Regions from separate parts of the Kitasatospora sp. NPDC094019 genome, predicted to be linked through region 1. Evidence: riboswitches for the same ligand, from Rfam matches in the RefSeq annotation. Region 1 holds a riboswitch; the other holds the start of a gene.
The links. A riboswitch is a leader RNA that binds a small molecule or an ion and turns the genes downstream of it on or off. The one in region 1 is predicted to bind thiamine pyrophosphate.

Region 1 (3,176 bases):
CGCCGGTGAGCCGCTCGCGGTCGCGGATCATGTCCTCGACGGTGAGGCCGCCGACGATCGACCGCAGGTGTCCGGCGAAGACGTTGTGGACGCGCTGGCTGATCAGTTTCTGCTGGTCCAGGAAGCGGCGGGCGGCGTTCGCGATGGAGACGTCGTCGTCGCCGACCTTGAAGATCACCACGCCCTTGACCCGGACCGGGATGCCCTGCGTGGTGACGCACTCGACGTTCAGTTCGGCCTCGTTGAGGTCCAGCGAGAGCCGCCGGACGCCCTGGAGACCGGGGGTGACGAGGGTCCCCCGGCCGGTGACGATCCGGAAACCCAGCCCGTCACCGACCCCCTCGGTGCGGTGGCGGGAACCGGAGATGATGAGTGCCTCGTTCGGCTCGGCCACCCGCCACATGAGCTTGAAGAGCGTGATCCCGACCACCACGGCCGCGGCGACTGCCCCGACGATGACGTATCCCATGGTTCAACTCCCCCTTCCGGCGCAGGAGATGCGCCGAAATGGATTGTCCGCCCGGGCTGTCCGCGGGGAAAGGGAACTGACCTGACGCACCGTCACAAGATCGTCACGGGAAGGTCCGCGGATCGTCACGGACCGAGCGGCGCCACGTAGACGGTCCGCGGCGGCTGGTAGTCGATCACCACCACCGGCGTGCCCACCACCAGCCGGTCCCCGGGAACGGCGAGGTAGGCGAGGAACGCCTCGGCGCCCCGGCGCTCCGGGACGTGCACCATCACCTCGCCGACCAGCCCGGCACCCACCGCTCCGGTGACCCGCCCCGTGCTCCCGACCACGTCGGCCTCCCTCGACTCGTCAGCTCCGAAGCCAGTCTGCCCCCCGGGAGGCGTCCGCGCCCCACCGTTCACCCGCCGGACCTCGCCGTTCTCCCGCGAGGACCCCCTCTGGACCTCCGGCGGTCGGCTCGCTACGGTGTTGGACGTCATGCGCGGGCAACACCGCCTGCGGACGCGGGAGCTCGGAGCACCGGGCTGAGAGGGCGCTGAACGGGACGTCGGACGACGGACCGGAGGCTGCGTCGACCGCAGGAACCTGACCGGGTAATGCCGGCGTAGGGAGTTGAAGGTCCGTTGACCACCTTTGAGGCACAGCCGCAGTCTGCCCAGTCCCCGTCCGCGCACGGCACCGCCGTGACCAGCGCCGGCACCGGCTACCCCACCCCCGCCTGGCGCAAGGCCCACCGCGAGGGGTCCCGCCCCGACCTGCGCGTGCCGTACCGCGAGGTCGTGCTCACCAACGGGAAGAGCATTCCGCTCTACGACACCTCCGGGCCGTACACCGACCCGGCCTACGAGCCCGACGTCCGGCGCGGGCTGCCCGCGCTGCGGGACGCCTGGATCCGCCAGCGCGGCGACGTCGAGGAGTACGACGGCCGCGAGGCGCGCCCCGAGGACGACGGCATCAAGCACACCTCGCCGCGCGGCGGGAACCTCCGCAACCTGGACGCGGTGTTCCCCGGCCGCCCGCGCCGTCCGCTGCGCGGCCGCGACGGCGTCGCGGTCACCCAGCTCGGCTACGCCAGGCGCGGCATCGTGACCCCCGAGATGGAGTTCGTCGCCCTGCGCGAGGGCCTGGCGCCCGAGTACGTCCGGGACGAGGTGGCCCGCGGCCGCGCCGTCATCCCGGTCAACGTGAACCACCCCGAGGTCGAGCCGTCGATCATCGGCACCAACTTCCTGGTGAAGATCAACGCCAACATCGGCAACTCCGCCGTCACCTCCTCGATCGAGGAGGAGGTGGAGAAGATGACCTGGGCCACCCGCTGGGGCGCCGACACCGTCATGGACCTCTCCACCGGCCGCAACATCCACACCACCCGCGAGTGGATCCTGCGCAACTCCCCCGTGCCGATCGGCACCGTGCCGCTCTACCAGGCGCTGGAGAAGGTCGACGGCCGGGCCGAGGACCTGAGCTGGGAGGTCTACCGGGACACGATCGTCGAGCAGTGCGAGCAGGGCGTCGACTACATGACCGTGCACGCGGGCGTGCTGCTGCGCTACGTGCCGCTGACCGCCCGCCGCAAGACCGGCATCGTCTCCCGGGGCGGCTCGATCATGGCCGCCTGGTGCCTGGCGCACCATCAGGAGAACTTCCTCTACACCAACTTCGAGGAACTCTGCGACATCCTCGCGCGCTACGACGTCACCTTCTCGCTCGGTGACGGCCTGCGTCCCGGCTCGATCGCGGACGCCAACGACGAGGCGCAGTTCGCGGAGCTGCAGACCCTGGGCGAGCTGGGCCGGATCGCCCGCGCCAGGGACGTCCAGGTGATGATCGAGGGCCCGGGACACGTCCCGATGCACAAGATCAAGGAGAACATGGATCTCCAGAAGGAGATCTGCGACGAGGCGCCGTTCTACACCCTCGGCCCGCTGACCACGGACGTCGCGCCCGGCTACGACCACATCACCTCGGGCATCGGCGCCGCGATGATCGCCTGGTGGGGCACCGCGATGCTCTGCTACGTCACCCCCAAGGAGCACCTCGGCCTGCCCAACCGGGACGACGTGAAGACCGGCGTCATCACCTACAAGATCGCCGCCCACGCCGCCGACCTGGCCAAGGGCCACCCCGGCGCCCAGGCGTGGGACGACGCGCTCTCCGACGCCCGGTTCGAGTTCCGCTGGGAGGACCAGTTCAACCTGGCCCTCGACCCGGAGACGGCCCGCGCGTTCCACGACGAGACCCTGCCCGCCGAGCCCGCGAAGACGGCCCACTTCTGCTCCATGTGCGGCCCGAAGTTCTGCTCGATGAAGATCTCCCAGAAGATCCGCGACGAGCACGGCGACGGGTCGACGGCGGTCGAGTCCGGGTACGGCGCCGACGCCCTGGCCGGGATGGCCGAGAAGTCGGCGGAGTTCGCGGCCCAGGGCAACCGGGTGTACCTGCCGCTGGCGGACTGAGCGGGTCCACCGGAGCGGCGGGGTCGCCCCGCGACCCGTGGGGGGAGCCGCGGGTCGGCCCCGCCGTGGTCGGAGCCCGGAAACGGAGAGTGCCCCCGGACGGCCTCGGCCGTCCGGGGGCACCCGCGTGCCGCGTCAGTCCTGGGCGCGGCGGCGCCTGGCGTAGAAGACCGAGCCGGCGCCGAGCAGCACCAGGGCGCCGGCGGTGCCGAACAGGGCACCGGACTCGCCGGCCCCGGTCGAGGCCA
Region 2 (3,176 bases), on a different contig from region 1:
TGCATCGGGGTGCCGGGCAGCGACGGGTCCTCGGTGAACATCCACACCAGGATCTCGTCGTCCTTGAAGCCGCTGTCGCGCAGCACCGTCACCGTGCCGATCAGGTGCTTCACCGGGCCGGTCTCGTCGATGAACGCCGCCGGGACCTGCAGCGACTTGTTGGGGCCGCGGCGGACGGCGATCAGCTCACCCTTCTTGACCATGTTGCGGATCTCGGTGACCACCACACCCCACCGCTCGGAGATGTCGGGCAGGTAGACCCACGCGGGGACCAGGGATTCAATCTTGGCTTCGATCTCACTCACCCCACCAGACTGCCACCTCCGCGGCCCCCCGCGCACCACTCGGCCCTCCGGCGGCTATCCGGCGAGCGCCGACTTCAGCGGGACGGCCGGGTCGGCCGCCCGGGCCGGGTCCAGTACGGCGGCGCGTTCGACCAGCCGCCGGCCCTGGGTGAGGTCGCGCGGCCGGTCCACCGTGAGCAGCGCCCGCAGGACGCCGTCGCGCAGCCACAGCACCGACCAGTCGGCGTCGGCGGGTGAGCCGCGCCACAGCGGTTCGTCGTCCGCGCCGTGCCGTCCGGCGTACTGCACCATCCGCCCGAACTGCTCCGACCAGAAGTACTGCACCGGGTCGTACGGCGGCGCGTCCGTCCCGAGCAGGGTGGCGGCGGCGGCCTCGCCGGACTGCAGCGCGTGGTCCCAGTGCTGGACGGTCAGCCGGGTGCCGGAGCGGGCCGAGGGGTAGCCGACGCAGTCGCCGGCCGCGAGGACGCCCGGCACGGTGGTACGCAGCCGCCCGTCCACCAGGACGGCGCCGGCCGCGTCCAGCGCGACGCCGGTGCCGGCCAGCCAGCCGGTGGCCGGGCGGGCGCCGACGCCGACCACGACCTCGTCCGCGGGCAGCCGCGAGCCGTCGGCGAGCAGCACCGCGCCCGGTTCGACGGCGGCCACGCCGGTGCCGCAGCGCAGCACGGTCCCGGCCTCGGCGTACCAAGCGGCCATCGCCCGGCCGATCTCGGTGGGCAGCGCGCCGGGGACGGGCGCCGGGCCGGCCTCGACCACGGTCACCTCGCAGCCGGCCGCCCGGGCGGCGGTGGCCACCTCGGCGCCGATCCAGCCCGCGCCGACCAGCACCAGGCGCAGGCCGGGCCGGAGCAGGGCGCGCAGCGCCAGCGCGTCGTCCAGGGTGTGCAGCAGGTGGGCCCGCTCGGCGCCGGGCAGGACCCGCGGTTGGGAGCCGGTGGCGATCACCAGCGCGTCGTACCGGACGTCCCCGGCGTCGGTGTGCAGGGTGCCGGCCGGTCCGGGGCCGCCGTCGGGGGTGAGCCCGGTGGCGCGGCGGCCGGTGAGCAGCTCGACGTCGAGCCGGTCGAAGTCGAGGTCGAGGGAGGTGCTGTCGCTCCTGCCGAGCAGGACGTCCTTGGAGAGCGGCGGCCGGTCGTAGGGCGGGTGCCGCTCCTCGCCGACCAGCGTGATCCGCCCCTCCCAGCCGTCCCGCCGCAGCACCGCGGCGCACTGCGCCCCGGCCAGCCCCGCGCCCGCCACGACCACCCGGTCCGTCCGTCCCGTCCCGCTCAGCTCAGCCACGTCCGTCACTGTACTGAGGCCGGTCGCAGGTCCTCGGACGTAGGTCCGCCGCTCACGGGGGCCCTGTGCGGGCACCTTCAGCGGCCGGACCCCCCGGAGTTAAGGTGGGAGCACCATCACGGGAGCCCGGCGGACCGGGCTGAGAGGCGGGCTGGCACGGCCCGCGACCGTCCGAACCTGATCCGGGTCATACCGGCGAAGGGAGAGCAGCGACTTTGACACGCTTGGCACCGGACGACCGCGCCGAGGTGCTGGTGGTCGGCGGCGGGATCATCGGGCTCGTGGTCGCCTGGCGGGCGGCCCGGCGGGGCCTCGGGGTCACCGTGCTCGACCCGGCCCCCGGCGGCGGCGCCGCACAGGTCGCGGCCGGCATGCTCGCCCCGGTCACCGAACTCCAGTACGGCGAGGAACCCCTGCTCCGCCTCGGCACGGCCTCCAACGCGCGCTGGGCGGACTTCGCCGCCGAACTCACCGAGGCGAGCGGCGGTCTGGACACCGGCTACCGGCAGTGTGGCACCCTCGCCGTCGCGCTGGACTCCGACGACCGCGAGGAACTGCGCGAACTGCACGCCTTCCACCGGCGGCTCGGCCTGGACTCGCAGTGGCTCACCGGCCGCGAGGCCCGCCGGCTGGAACCGATGCTCGCCCCCGGTGTGCGCGGCGGACTGCACGTCACCGACGACCACCAGGTGGACGGCCGTCGGCTGGCCGCCGCCCTGGTCCGGGCCTGCGAACGGGCCGGTGTGCTGCTGCGCCGCGCCGAGGCCGCCGAGCTGCTGGTCGAGGGCGACCGGGCGACCGGCGTCCGGCTCGCCGACGGCACGGTGCTCGCCGCCGGGCGGGTGGTGCTCGCGGCCGGCTCGCGCAGCCACCTGCTGCCCGGCCTGCCCCCCGGTGTGCTGCCCGCGATCCGCCCGGTCAAGGGCCAGGTGCTGCGGCTGCGGGTGCCGCCGGCCTACCGGCCGTTCCTGTCCCGCAACGTCCGCGCCGTCGTCCGCGGCGGCCACATCTACCTGGTGCCGCGCGCCGACGGCGAGCTGGTGATCGGCGCGACCACCGAGGAGCAGGGCCACGACACCACGGTCACCGCCGGCGGGGTCTACGAGCTGCTGCGCGACGCGCACGAGCTGGTGCCCGGCCTCACCGAGCTGCCGCTGGTGGAGACCGGCGCCGGGCTGCGGCCCGGCTCACCGGACAACGCGCCGCTGCTCGGCCCGACCGCCCTGCCCGGCCTGGTCGCCGCGACCGGCCACTACCGCAACGGCGTGCTGCTGACGCCCGTCACCGGCGACCTCCTCGCCGAGTACCTGGCCACCGGCGACGTGCCGGAGCTCGCCCGCCCGTTCTCCCCCCACCGATTCACGAAGGTCCCGGCATGAGCCCCCGCAGCAGCGACACCCCTCCCCACGTCCGGCTGAGCGTCAACGGCGAGCCGCGCGAGGTGCCCGCCTCGACCACCCTGGCCGAGGTGGTCGCCACCCTCAGCGAGGCCCACTCCGGGGTCGCCGCCGCCCTCAACGAGACCGTGGTGCCGCGCACCCGGTGGCCGCTCACCGCGCTGTCCGCGGGTGACCGGATCGAAATCCT

Region 2: linked by a shared signal. The riboswitch ahead of thiO (glycine oxidase ThiO) and the one ahead of thiC (phosphomethylpyrimidine synthase ThiC) in region 1 are both predicted to bind thiamine pyrophosphate.

The regions. Positions count from the first base shown of each region.
Region 1 covers NZ_JBIWIF010000004.1:81,196-84,371, reverse strand. Annotated here, with positions in the region: gene ACIQ9P_RS10515 (SPFH domain-containing protein) at 1-469, opposite strand, end outside; gene ACIQ9P_RS10510 (hypothetical protein) at 595-801, opposite strand; TPP riboswitch at 966-1,100, shown strand; gene thiC (phosphomethylpyrimidine synthase ThiC) at 1,156-2,928, shown strand; gene ACIQ9P_RS10500 (LPXTG cell wall anchor domain-containing protein) at 3,064-3,176, opposite strand, start outside.
Region 2 covers NZ_JBIWIF010000001.1:453,571-456,746, forward strand. Annotated here, with positions in the region: gene ACIQ9P_RS02100 (Rv2175c family DNA-binding protein) at 1-305, opposite strand, end outside; gene ACIQ9P_RS02105 (NAD(P)/FAD-dependent oxidoreductase) at 360-1,589, opposite strand; TPP riboswitch at 1,698-1,810, shown strand; gene thiO (glycine oxidase ThiO) at 1,805-2,968, shown strand; gene thiS (sulfur carrier protein ThiS) at 2,965-3,176, shown strand, end outside.